DNA from 2 places in the Rhodoferax sp. LS1P39 genome. Region 1 is predicted to be linked to the other one. Evidence: predicted binding sites of a transcription regulator. Region 1 holds the regulator's gene; the other holds the start of a gene.
What was found. The regulator FNR, encoded in region 1, switches genes on or off when oxygen is low (the NO sensors DNR and NnrR bind a similar motif). The targets are predictions, from matches to a motif close to TTGATNNNNATCAA.
Positions count from the first base shown of each region.

Region 2: AC097O_RS08105 (MBL fold metallo-hydrolase RNA specificity domain-containing protein) is a predicted target of FNR. The motif match lies at 2,490-2,503, and genes of this name have one in related genera.

Region 1 covers NZ_JBWMAV010000013.1:113,587-120,302, forward strand. The annotation lists gene ccoP (cytochrome-c oxidase, cbb3-type subunit III) at 1-39, shown strand, start outside; gene ccoG (cytochrome c oxidase accessory protein CcoG) at 206-1,630, shown strand; gene AC097O_RS18760 (FixH family protein) at 1,642-1,899, shown strand; gene AC097O_RS18765 (hypothetical protein) at 1,912-2,163, shown strand; gene fnr (fumarate/nitrate reduction transcriptional regulator Fnr) at 2,141-2,860, opposite strand; gene hemN (oxygen-independent coproporphyrinogen III oxidase) at 2,987-4,375, shown strand; gene AC097O_RS18780 (sulfite exporter TauE/SafE family protein) at 4,540-5,217, shown strand; gene AC097O_RS18785 (creatininase family protein) at 5,228-6,046, shown strand; gene AC097O_RS18790 (LysE/ArgO family amino acid transporter) at 6,150-6,716, opposite strand, start outside.
Region 2 covers NZ_JBWMAV010000003.1:242,995-249,710, reverse strand. The annotation lists gene AC097O_RS08120 (hypothetical protein) at 1-100, shown strand, start outside; gene AC097O_RS08115 (thioredoxin family protein) at 233-565, shown strand; gene AC097O_RS08110 (VOC family protein) at 637-1,023, shown strand; gene AC097O_RS08105 (MBL fold metallo-hydrolase RNA specificity domain-containing protein) at 1,033-2,439, opposite strand; gene AC097O_RS08100 (beta-propeller fold lactonase family protein) at 2,596-3,567, opposite strand; gene AC097O_RS08095 (substrate-binding periplasmic protein) at 3,682-4,569, opposite strand; gene pedF (cytochrome c-550 PedF) at 4,612-5,100, opposite strand; gene AC097O_RS08085 (sigma-54-dependent Fis family transcriptional regulator) at 5,388-6,716, shown strand, end outside.

The DNA.
Region 1 (6,716 bases):
AGCTACGTGTGGGGTTTGTCGAACAAGCCGACACCCTAGTACTCAGGCACGTAAATAAAGGAACAAAATGAAAGTGATGATTTCGCGCGCAGGCCTAGGCGCAAAACGCAGACATAGCTCTGGCTATGGCGAGGCTTTGCAACGACGGTATGGGTGCGAAAGCGCGCTTTCATGTTCCGATACTTGCGTGGCTGAGTACTAAGCCATGCGTAAAACCATCCCCATCACCCCGGTCGCTGCCGATGGCGAGCTGGTGTCGCTGTACGCGGCCCAGGCCAAGATCTATCCGCGCTCGGTGCAGGGCCTGTTTGCCCGCTGGCGTTGGGGCATGGTGTTTCTCACGCAACTGGTGTTTTACGGCCTGCCCTGGCTGCAGTTTGGTGAGCGCCAGGCGGTTCTGCTGGACCTGGCGGCGCGGCGGTTTTACCTGTTTGGCCTGGTGCTGTACCCGCAGGACTTCATCTACCTGACCGGGCTGCTGGTGGTGTCGGCCCTGTCGCTGTTTTTGTTTACCGCCGTGGCCGGGCGGCTGTGGTGCGGCTTTACCTGCCCGCAGACGGTGTACAGCGAGATTTTCATGTGGATCGAGCGCCGTATCGAAGGCGACCGGGGCGCGCGTATCCGCCTGGACGGCAGCCCCCTGTCGGCCCAGAAAATAGGCAAAAAGTGGGCCAAACACGCGGTGTGGATTCTGCTGTCGCTGTGGACCGGCTTTACCTTTGTGTCGTACTTCACCCCCACCCAGGAGCTGCTGCAGGAGTCGCTGGACCTGAGCTTTGGCTCGTGGGAGGTGTTTTGGGGCCTGTTTTACAGCGCCGCCACCTATGGCAACGCGGGCTTCATGCGCGAGCAGGTGTGCAAGTACATGTGCCCCTATGCCCGCTTCCAGAGCGCCATGTTCGACAAGGACACGCTCATCGTCAGCTACGACACGGGCCGGGGCGAGCCGCGCGGTGCCCGCTCCCGCAAGGCCAATAATGATGCATTGGCGGTGCTGGGCCTGGGCTCGTGCGTGGACTGCACCCTGTGCGTGCAGGTCTGCCCCACCGGCATCGACATCCGCCAGGGCCTGCAGTACGAATGCATCAACTGCGCCGCCTGTGTGGACGTGTGCGATGGCGTGATGGACAAAATGGGCTACGCCCGGGGCCTGATCCGCTTTGCCACCCAGAACGGCATGGCCGGGGGCTGGAACGCCCGCCAGATCCTGCGCCGGGTGCTGCGGCCCCGGGTGCTGATCTACACCGCGCTGCTGTGGACCATTGCGGCCGCGCTGCTGGCCACGCTGCTGCTGCGCACCCCGCTGAAGGTGGACGTGGTGCGCGACCGCGCCGCCTTGTCGCGCATCGTGGGCGGGGGCCAGCTGGAAAACGTCTACCGGCTGCAGGTGATGAACGCTACCGAGCTGCCCCAGCGCTACACCTTGTCGGCCCACGGGCTGGCCGGGCTGGTGGTGGCATCGGAGACCGAGGTGGAGGTGGGTGCCGTGGCGTCGCGCTGGGTGGCGGTGCGCCTGCACATCCCCTACGGCTCGGCCACGCCCGGCTCGCACCCGGTGGTGTTCGACATCGCCAGTGCCGACGGCAAGCACCGCATATCCGAAAAATCCACGTTCATCGTGCCCCGATAAGGAGAGAAGCCATGTCTGACAACACCCCTAAACCCTGGTGGAAATACGGCCATGTCTGGCTGGTGATCTCCGGCCCGCTGGTGGTGGTGGTGGCCGGGGTGGTCACCGCCTGGATCGCATTCACCCAGCAAGACCCGGTGCTGGCCCAGGACTACTACCGCCAGGGCTTGAACATCAACCAGACCCTGGCCACCCAGGGCTCGCTGGCCCCCGCCATCCAGGGGCGCAACCACGCCGCCACGCCGCCTGGCGCGGTGCGGCCCAAATAAGCGGAGCACGCAATGGCACCCCCGCGTTGGATCAGTGTGTTGTGGCCGGCTTTTTTAGGCGCCTGCCTGCTGGAGGGCCTGGTGTTTGCCGTGGTCGACCCGAACAGCCTGCAATGGCAGGGGCAGTCGCTGGAATGGTCGCGGCAAGGCGTGTACAGCCTGGCCTTTTTTACCTTCTGGGCGGTGGCAGCGGCGATCAGCAGCCTGACCCTGCTGGTCAGTCAGCCGGTGAACAATGTGCCTACTGGCAGGTCTGCAGATTGACGATGCGCTTGAGCGCGTCGGTGTCCAGGATGCGGATGTGGCGCTGCTTGACTTCGACAATGCCGTCCTCGGAGAACTTCGAGAACGTGCGGCTCACTGTTTCCAGCTTCAGGCCCAGGTAGCTGCCGATTTCTTCGCGCGTCATGCGCAGCACCAGCTCCAGCGGCGAGAAGCCGCGTGCGTGCAGGCGCTGCACCAGGTTCAGCAAAAAGGCCGCCAGCCGCTCCTCGGCCCGCATGCTGCCCAGCAGCAGCATCACGCCGTGCTCGCGCACGATTTCGCGGCTCATGATCTTGTGCACATGGCGCTGCAGGGCGTTGACCTCGCGCGACAGCTCTTCGATGCGCTCAAACGGCATCTCGCACACCTCGGCATCCTCCAGCGCCACTGCATCGCAGGTGTGCTGGTCGTTGACGATGCCGTCCAAGCCGATGATCTCGCCCGCCATCTGGAAGCCGGTGACCTGGTCGCGCCCGTCCTCGGTGGTGACCGAGGTCTTGAAAAACCCGGTGCGGATGGCATACAGCGCGGTAAATGTCTCGCCGTTGCGGAACAGCGTAGCCCCGCGTTTGACCTTGCGGCGCACGGCCACCAGGCCGTCGATGCGGTCCAGCTCGTCCTGGTTCAGGCCGAGCGGCATGCACAGCTCACGCAGATTGCAGTTCGAGCAGGCGACTTTGATGGCGATAGGTGTCATGCACGTAGTATGGACTTTTTGTGTGGCCTTATTCTCAACACATCGATCTGCAGGGGTGTTGATCCAGGTCAAGGGAGGCCCGGACCCTTCGCGGCACATTGCAGGGATGCAACAAAAGCGCTCGCCATGACCCATGTATTACCCCGCGTCCCCACCGAACTTCTGCAGCGTTTTGACGTGCCGGGGCCGCGCTACACCTCCTACCCCACCGCCGACCGCTTCGTGGAAGCCTTCACCGGCGAGGACTACGCCCGCGCCCTGCGCCTGCGCCGCAACACCGCCACCGCCCTGCCGCTGTCGCTGTACGTACACATCCCGTTTTGCGAGTCGCTGTGCTACTACTGCGCCTGCAACAAGATCATCACCAAGCGCCACGCGCGCGGCGCGGCCTACCTGCAGTACCTGGAGCGCGAGATGCTCTTGCACACCGCCCAGCTGGGCACGGGCCGGGCGGTCAGCCAGCTGCACCTGGGTGGCGGCAGCCCCACGTTTTTGAGCGATGCCGAGCTGGCCCAGCTCATGGCCCTGTTGCGCCGCCACTTCAGCCTGGCCCCCGGCGGTGAATACGCCATCGAGGTCGATCCGCGCACCGTGGATGCGACCCGGCTAGCCGCCCTGGCCGCCCTGGGCTTCAACCGCCTGAGCTTTGGCGTGCAGGACTTCGATGCCGACGTACAAAAGGCCGTGCACCGCGTGCAACCCGCGCAGCAGGTGTTCGACCTGGTGGCCGAAGCCCGCCGCCTAGGCTTTGAGTCCATCAACACCGACCTGATCTACGGCCTGCCGCGCCAAACGCCCACCTCGTTCGCCCACACGCTGGAACAGATCGTGGCGCTGCGCCCCGACCGCATCGCGCTGTACGCTTACGCCCATTTGCCCGAGCGCTTCAAGCCCCAGCGCCGCATCCTGAACGCCGAGCTGCCCACCGGTGCGGCCAAGCTGGCCATGCTGTCGCAGGCGCTGGACGCACTCATGGGCGCGGGCTACGTCTACGTGGGCATGGACCATTTCGCCCTGCCCAACGACGCGCTGGCCGTGGCCAAGCGCCAGGGGCGGCTGCACCGCAATTTCCAGGGTTACAGCACCCAGCCCGACTGCGACCTGATCGGCCTGGGCGTGTCGGCCATTGGCCGCATCGGTGCCACCTACAGCCAGAACGCCAAGACCCTGGAGGCCTACTGCGACATGATCGACCAGGGCCAGCTGCCGGTGGTGCGCGGCCTGGCCCTGGGCCGCGACGACGTGGTGCGCCGGGCCATCATCATGGCCATCATGTGCCAGGGCATGGTGCAGTTTGAATCCATCGAACTGGCCTACCTGGTGGACTTCAAAACCACCTTTGCCGCCGAGCTGCAGGCCCTGCAGCCCCTGGTGCAAGCGGGCATGGCCACGGTGGATGCAGGCAGCATCCAGGTCACCGCCACCGGCTGGTTCTTTGTGCGCGCCGTGGCCATGGTGTTCGACCGCTACCTGCAAGCCGACCAGAACCGCGCCCGGTTTTCCCGGATCATCTAATGCCCACACGCGCTGCCCCCACCCCACCCCAACCCTCCCCCGGCGGGGGAGGGGGCCATACATGTTCACCCTCCCCCTCCGGGGGAGGGCCGGGGTGGGGGCCAGATGTCCTGCCTGACTCCCTCTCCCCGTCGGGGAGAGGGTTGGGGTGAGGGCTTGACCCCATGCTCACAAACCTAGCCTGGACCGCCCTGCTCATGGGCCTTGCTGGTGGCCCGCACTGCGCAGGCATGTGCGGCGCGGCCTGCGCGGGCGTGGTACGCGTGGCCGGGGCCCGCCAAGGCATGTTGCAACTGCAGGCCGGGCGCTTGCTGGGCTACACGTTGGCGGGGGCATTGGCCGCCGCTGCCGTGCAGAACCTGGCTTGGCTGGTAGACCAATCTGCCGCGCTGCGCCCGGTGTGGACGCTGTTCCACGTGGCCGTACTGGTCTGGGGCGGCACGCTCTTGGTGCTGGCGCGACAACCCCTGTGGGTGGATGGCATGGGCCGCAACCTCTGGGCCAGCCTGCGCCCTCGGGTGGCGGGCCGGTCGTGGATCATGGTGGCCGGTGCCGCCTGGGCACTCATGCCCTGTGGCCTGCTGTACTCCGCCCTGCTGGTGGCCTCGCTCAGCGGCGGCCCGCTGGAGGGCGCGCTGTGCATGGCCTTGTTCGCGGTGGGCAGCAGCATCACCCTGGTGGCCGGGCCCTGGCTGTGGGTGCGCCTGCAGGCCTGGCGCAGCCCCCAGCGTAAGGAATGGGGCATGCGGGCGGCGGGTGCGGCGCTGGCGGGTGTGGCCGTATGGGCCTTGGTGCACGACATGGACCCGCAGGTTTTGGCGTTCTGCCAAAGCCTGTGGTGAAATTCGGCCCATGCACACTCCACCTCGCTTCTGGGCCGACCTCACCACCCGCGACTTCGCGCAGCTCGATGCGGCCCGCACCGTGGCCGTGCTGCCCGTGGCCGCCACCGAGCAGCACGGCCCGCACCTGCCGCTGAGCGTGGACACCACCCTGGTCGATGGCGTGATCGCCGCCGCGCTGCCGCTGCTGCCGGTAGATGCCTCGGTGCTGGTGCTGCCCACACAGCAAGTCGGCTTTAGCCCTGAGCATGTGCGCTTCCCCGGCACGCTCACCTTGTCGAGCGAAACCCTCATCCGCGTCTGGACCGAGCTGGGCGCTTGCGTGGCCCGCAGCGGTGTCAAAAAGCTGTTGATCTTTAATTCCCACGGCGGCCAGGTCAGCCTGATGGACATCGTGGCCCGCACCCTGCGCACCGAACACGACCTTCTGGTCTACAGCGCCAGCTGGTTCAACCTGCCGCTGATTGATGCGAACGCATTGTTCAGCCCCGAGGAGCACCGCTTCGGCATCCACGCGGGCGACACAGAAACCTCGATGATGCTGGCCCTGCGCCCCCACACCGTGCGCATGGCGCTGGCCCGCAACTTCCCATCCACCTCGCAAGACCGCGCCGCCCAGTACCCCATTTTGGGCAATGGCAAAAGCGCCAAGCTGGGCTGGCAAATGCAGGACTACAACGCCATGGGCGCAGCAGGCAACGCCGCCGCCGCCACCGCAGAGAAAGGCCAGGCCCTGGTGGATGCATCGGGCCAGCAACTGGCGCTGCTGCTGCAGGAGATAGCCGACCTGCCGCTGTCCACACTGGTGGATGGGCCGGATCTGGGATAAATCAGGATTTAGGCCTATTTTTCAGGCATTTAATCTGCCCTTACCGCCCATTCCATGGGCGGTAGCAGCTCCTATTTTTTACATCAAAAATAGGAGCGCTTGCTTACAGCAACCCGTAGGCCAGCATGCCTGCCGTGCCCCACATCATCAGCGCCACCAGCCCGTCCAGCGCGCGCCACAGGGCGGGCGACTGCAGGCGCTGCCCCAGGACCAGCGCGCTCAGCCCCAAACCCACAAACCACAGCACCGACCCGCTGGCCGCGCCCAGCCCAAAGAAGGTGTTGCCCGGCGTGCCCCAGGCCAGCGAGGCCGTGCCGATCAGCACCAGCGTCTCCACAAGAGCGTGCGGATTCAGCCAGGCCACGGCCAGCGCCGCGCCGACCGCCTGCTGGCGGCTCATGGCGGCCACCGGCTCAGCGACGGCCTGGTGCGCAGCCGACCCGGCGCGAAAGCGGCCCCAGGCCTTCCAGCCGTAGAGCAGCAAAAACACCACGCCGCCGCACACCATTACCGCCTGCACCCAGCGCGGCAGGCCGCCCAGCTGCGACAGCCCCAGCACCCCCAGCCCGATCAGCGCCACGTCCGACGCAATGCTCACCGCCACCGTCAACCCCACATGCTGGCCGCGCAGCCCCATGCGCAACACATGGGCGTTTTGCGGGCCAATGGC
Region 2 (6,716 bases), on a different contig from region 1:
CATGAGCCCCCAAGGCAACGCCATGGCGGCGTGGACAGCGGACACCGACAACGGCTTAGAAATTTATCTAAATCTGTACCGCGCACCGGCAGCACCGTGACGGCACCCATGGGCAGTCCCAGGCAACATTTTAGGTTTTCAGGCCATTTTTTAAGTGCCAAAATGGCCTCCCGTGCTTATTAGATAGGCACGAGGCGCTCCTGTTTTTTACTATTAATTTGATGGATGCCCCATGCCCCACGCCTACTTGCAGGAAGCCCCCACCCGCGCCGCCATCGACTCCACCCCTGGCCCGCTGGTGCTGGAGTTTGGCGATGACTACTGCGGCATCTGTGCGGCGGCCCGTCCGGGCATTGAGCAGGCGCTGGCCGCGCGGCCCGAGGCGCGGCACCTGAAGATCGCCGATGGCCCGGGCCGCCCGCTGGGCCGGTCGTTCCGCGTGAAGCTGTGGCCGACGCTGGTGTTTTTGCAGGACGGGCGCGAAGTGGCGCGGCTGGTGCGGCCCATGCAGGCGCAGCCGATTGCCGAGGCGCTGCAGGCACTCCCCCATTCGCTATCTAAATAAGAGCTGCTCACGCTTATCCGAGTAGCGCTAGCGGCCTAAAACACCTATATTTTTGGGGCAGGAGAAAAACCATGTCCATCCAGCTCGACCACACCATTGTTCCCAGCCGCGACAAGGTCGCCGCCGCCCGGTTGCTGGCGGAACTGCTGGACGTGCCCTGGGCCCCCAGCGGCATGGGGCCGTTTGCGCCGCTCTACCTGAACGATGGGCTGACGCTGGACTTCATCGACACCGACGAAGCATTCCCCATCTACCACTTCTGCTTTCGCGTCACCGAGGCTGATTTCGACACCATCCTGGCGCGCATCCAGGCCAAGGGCCTGGCCTACCGCAGCACGGTGCGCGGCAGCATGGACATGCAGGTCAACCACCAGTTTGGGGGTCGCAACGTGTACTGGAACCAGCCCGACGGGCACCAGTGGGAGATGCTGACCGCCAGCTACGCGCGCCAGCCATAGAACGCGTTTTTAGAGCTCTATTTGCGTGCCCGGTGCCGGTGCCTCCGTGGTCCAGCCCCGGGTGGTGGCGATGAGGTCGGCAAATCCGCGGGCCGTCTTGGCCTCGCCATGGACCACGAAAGTGCGCCGGGGTGGGCGCTTGAAGCCGCGCAGCCAGCCCAGCAGGGCCGCCTGGTCGGCATGGGCCGACAGCCCGCCGATGGTGTGGATCTGCGCCCGCACCACATGCTCCTCACCGAAGATGCGCACCCGCTTGATGCCGTCCACCAGCTTGCGGCCCAGCGTGCCCGCGGCCTGGAAGCCGATGATGACGATGGCGCATTCGGGCCGCCCGAGGTTGTGGCTCAGGTGGTGTTTGATGCGGCCTGCATCGCACATGCCGCTGGCCGAAATGATGACGGCCCCAGAGCGTATCTGGTTCAGCGCCACCGACTCTTCCACGGTAGGGGTGAAGTGCAGGTCTATCCATTGGCGCAAGGTGTCGTGGGGCAGCAGGTAGGCGCGGGTTTCGTCGTCCAGCAGCTCCTTGTGCCGCCAGGTGATTTCGGTGGCCTTGGTGGCCATGGGGGAATCGACGTACACGGTCAGCCGGGGCAGTCGGCCTTGTCGGCACAGGTCGGCCAGCAGCCACAGCACTTCCTGGGTGCGCCCCAGGGCGAAGGCCGGAATGATGATGTTGCCCTTGCGTCGGTCGACGGTGCCCTCGATGACCTCCACCAGCTCGTCCACCGTGTCGTGCATCTGCCGGTGCAGGCGGTCGCCGTAGGTGGACTCGACCACCAAGACGTCGGCGCTGGCGATGGGCGTGGCATCGCGCACGATGGGCCGACCCGGCTGCCCCAGGTCGCCCGAGAAAACCAGCTTGGTGGTTTTCTTGCCTCCGCCTTCGGTCACCCAGACTTCCAGGCTGGCCGATCCCAGAATGTGGCCGGCATCGCGAAAGCGGCAGCGCAGGCTGGAACACGGCCGGATGTCTTTGTCGTAGTCCACAGCTTCCAGCTGCTCCAGACAGGCCTGCGCCTGCGCCACGGTGTACAGCGGCGCGGGTGCGCCGGCCCGCTTGCGCTGCCGGTGGTTCTTGCGCTGTGCTCGCGCCCAGTCGGTTTCCTGGATATGCGCGCTGTCGAGCAGCATCACCGACAGCAAATCTGCGGTGGCGGCGGTGGTGACGATGGGCCCCCGGAAGCCCAGCGCGCACAGCCGGGGCAGCAGCCCGCTGTGGTCGATGTGGGCATGGGTGAGCAGCACAAAGTCAATCTGGCGCGGGTCGAAAGTCCAGGCCTGGAGGTTGCGCGCGCGGGCTTCGCTGCCGCCCTGGAACATGCCGCAGTCGACCAGAAAACGCAGCGTGTCGGTCTCCACCAGAAAGCAGGAACCGGTGACTTCTTGCGCGGCACCGATGAATGTGAGCTTCATACGCGTCTCCTAGAGTGGCACCCAGTATGGACCCACCCTCGGCAGCCGACTTGACCTTGGTCAAACAAGCTAACGCTATGTAAAACGTAGCTTCTCACGCTGATGGAATAAGCACGAGAAGCCTATTTTTTATAAATCTCCGGGCCCGCCCCGCCCTCAATTCGCCAGGATGGTGTGCGGCACCCGCCCCACCGCCACCGTCTTCAGGGCCTTGCCGTTCTCGGTGTTGATGATGGTCATGTCGTCCGACAGGCCGTTGGCCACATACAGGCGCGCGTTGTCCTTGCTCAAGGCCACGCCCCAGGCCCGCTTGCCCACCAGCACCACACGGCGCACGGTGCGGGTGGCCACATCCACCTCGGCCACGTGGTTGGCGCGCCCCAGGGCCACCCACGCGGTTTTGCCATCGGCCGTCATCAGCAGGCCGACGGGGGTGATGTCGGCTGCGCGCATGCCTGGTATCGCAAAGGACAAGGTCTGTTTGACCTTCATGGCGCGCGTATCGATGATGCTGACGCTGGCTCCCAGCTCGTTGGTCACCCACAGCTCGCTGCCATCGGGATTCAGCGCAAAGCGCCGGGGCCGCATGCCCACCTTCACCTGGCCTGCAATCTTGCGCGTGGCCACGTCGATGGCGTAGACGGTGTTGGCCCCTTCCGAGGTGACGTAGACAAACTTGCCGTCGGCAGACGCCAGCACGCCCTCGGGCTCGGTGCCGGTCTTGACGGTGAACAGCGGCTTCTTGCTGGCCGTGTCGTAGGCGGCCATCAGGTTGTCGTCTTCGATGGAAACGTAGGCTGTTTTGCCGTCGGGCGACAGGGAGAATATTTCCGGGCTATCGCCCGTGGGGATGGTGTCGATCTGCTTGCCCGCCTGCACATCGACCACGCCGATCTGGTTGCTGTCGCCACACACCACCATGATCAGCAGCCCGCCCTGCGCCCAGGCCATGTGCCGGGGCCGCAGGCAGGTGCCGATGGTGCGCATGGGCTTGCCCTCCGGGTCCATTTGCAGGATCTGGTTGTCTTTTTCGCTGCTGACAAAAATATCGGCGGCGGCCTGCAGGCTCAGGCTGGACAGGCAGGCCGCCAGGCACAGGGACCAGCCGGTTTTCAATAGTGTTTTCATTTGCTCATCTCCATATCTTTTTTTTCTAGAAAGCCCGGTTGTCACTTTTTGGCGCAGCCCGGCCAACGCCGGTGCGGTGTGCTCCAGGCTGCAACAGTGGCAGTGCAGAGGTGTTCAGGGTGCCGCCAGGGTCAGGCCGCGCGACTGGAACAGTGCCAGCAGTTCACCCTGTTTGCGCAGCGCATCCAGCGCCTCGTCCAGCGCCACGGCCAGCTCTTTGTTGCCCGCCTTGACGGCCATGCCCAGCGGCCAGCCGTTGGGGGGAATACCCGGCAGCACCAGCTTGGAGAAAGCCCAGTCCTGCCGCTCCCGTTTGGCAGCAAAAATGGCGGCCTCGGCCTGCGCCAGCGACACAAATGCCACGTCTGATTGCTGCTCCAGCACCGCCTGCGCCGCGACCAGCCCGGTCTTGTAGAGCGATGCCTGCTTGCGCAGCAAGCCGCCCTTGTAGCCCATCAGGGCGCTGGCGGCACCACTGCCCTGCTCCACCGCGATCTTCTGGCCGACCAGGTCTTCCGGGTTGTACACCTGGGGCAGCCGCTGGGGGTTGTGCAGCACCACCAGGTGTTCGCGCGCATAGGGTCCGAAGATGAAGGCCTGCCGGTTCTCTGACATGAAGTGTTTGTCCACCGGCACATGCAGCATCACATCGGCCGGGCCGTAGCCCAGGTAGTGGCCGCGCCAGACCATGTTGCGCAGGTCGTCGTTCATGTTTTCGCCGGAGTCGAAAGGCAGCAGCGCGGCGTTGAGCTGCATCTGCCGGGCCAGGGCCTGGGCCAGGCCCACGTCCAGCCCGGACATGCCCGAGGCGGCTCCGTCGGAGTAGGGCGCGTTGTCTTTGTAGAGGGCGACCTTCAAGCTGCCACGGGCCCTGATTTTCTCCATGGCCGTGGGTTCCTGCGACCAGGCCTGGGGCGCAGCCCCCAGCAGCAGGGGCAGGGTACACAGCATTTTTCTTCGCGACAGCAGAGGGCCGGGTGCGAGCGTGGGCAGATGTGTCAAGGGTGTCTCCGGTTGTTTTATCGATCTGCAGATGCGCCGGTGTCAGGGCTCGCGGCGGGTTTCCAGATAGGTCTTGATGGCCCAGATGGCTTCCTGCGTCAGGATGCCCTCGAACGGCGGCATGTAGACCCGCCCGTCGCGGGTGCGGCCCCGGCGAACCGTGGAGACATAGAAGTCGTCCATCTCCTTGAAACAGGCTTGCTTCTTGGCCGCATCGGCCAGGCCCATGCAGTCCGCATCGATCTTGCGCAGGTCGGGCGAGATGCCCCCGGAGATGGCCTCCAGTCCGTGGCAGCGCGCACAGTTCTGGTTGTAGGCGGAAGAGCCAATGCGCAGCGCCTCTTTGTGGCCGTCGCCGGTGGAGTACGGGTTGCTTTCCCGCCATTGGCTACCCAGTTGCGGCAGAGTGCTGGTATCGACCGATTGCGGCACTACGTCACCGTGCGCCATGGCCGGCACACTCCCCAATGACAAGCACAGGGCCAGGCTGGCGGCCGCCCAGGTTCCACCACGTTGCAGGAAAGATTTCATTTGCTGTTTGCCTCGATATTGTGTTGACGATGGTGTGCCAGTCAGCAAATACCGCGCCAGTGCCAAGCGGGCCCTATTTGCGGCATCTGTGCCAATTTGCAGCACCGCGGTGTTCTGTGGCTGGCGGGCATCTTGCGTTGCTATGGGCGCTGTAACAAAACGGAGCAAAATACATGGCTGACAACCCCCACAGCGGCGCCGCCGATGCCAGGTTCACGGTGATATGCAACACAGATTGCCCCGAGAACGACAACTGGCGTTGGCAAGAAGAGCCACCCGGAGACAACATGATCGAAAAAAGTTTTTCAGCGGAACCCGATGCCGCAGGCGGTGTCCATGGGGACAGCCCGCCGTATTCCGAGTTGATCGGTTCGTCCCGGCAGCGCTCACGAGACTATGGCCTGGAAGAGCATGACCGCCCCGATCTTTCGCGGGCGGCACGCGGCCTGATGAACCAGGCGCTGGAAGAGAACCGCTTTCTCTACCAGCATGCGGCACCGGTGATGGAAACGCTCTACGAGCAAATCGCCAACACCCACAGCATGGTGCTGCTCACCGCGCGCAGCGGCATGATTCTGCATTCGCTGGGCGATGCAGACTTTCTGGAAAAAGCCTCGCAAATCGCCTTGCAGCCGGGCGTGGACTGGTCTGAAAAAGGCAAGGGCACCAATGCCATCGGCACCGCACTGGCCGAGGAAAAACCCATCGTGGTCCACGGCAGCCAGCACTATCTGGAGGCCAACCGTTTCCTGACCTGCTCGTGCACACCGATATTCGATCCCTACGGCAAAGTGATTGGTGCACTCGACGTGACCGGCGACCACCGCAGCTACCACCAGCACACCATGGCTCTGGCGCGCATGTCCGCGCAGATGATCGAGAACCACATGTTCGCGGATGTGTTCCACACCGAGATCATGGTGCGTTTCCATACCCGTGCCGAGTTCCTGGGCACGCTGATGGAAGGCATTGCGGTGTTTGCACCGGACGGGCGTTTCATCACCGCCAACCGCAGCGCGCAGTTCCAGTTTGGTATGTCCAGCGGGGCCCTGGCGGCGCACACTTTCTACTCGCTGTTTCGCATCTCCACCTCGCAGTTCCACGACCGCGTGCGCACCGCCAAAGGCAATGTGATTTCGCTGTGCCTGCACAACGGGGTGACCATCTGCTGCCGCGCAGAACACAAGGCATCTCGGGCGTTTGAAACCGTCAATTTCTCGGGTGCAGACATCGTGCGTTCCGATGCCGCGCCCAAAGCGGATAGCAAGACGTCCAACAGCGATTTGCGGGCGCAGCAAAAGGCTTCGCTGTCCAGCCTGCGCTACCTGGACACGGGCGACACGCAGATTGCAGCGGTGATCGAGAAGCTGCAGCTGGTGCGCGGGCGCGACATCCCGATCATGATTCTGGGCGAAACCGGCACCGGCAAGGACCTGCTGGCCCAGGCCATCCACAACGACTCGCCCCGGGCCAACCACCACTTTGTGTCGGTCAACTGCGCCTCGATTCCCGAGACCCTGATCGAGTCCGAACTGTTTGGCTACGAAGAAGGCGCGTTCACCGGGGCCAAGCGCAAGGGTGCCATCGGCAAGGTGCAGTTTGCCCATGAAGGCACC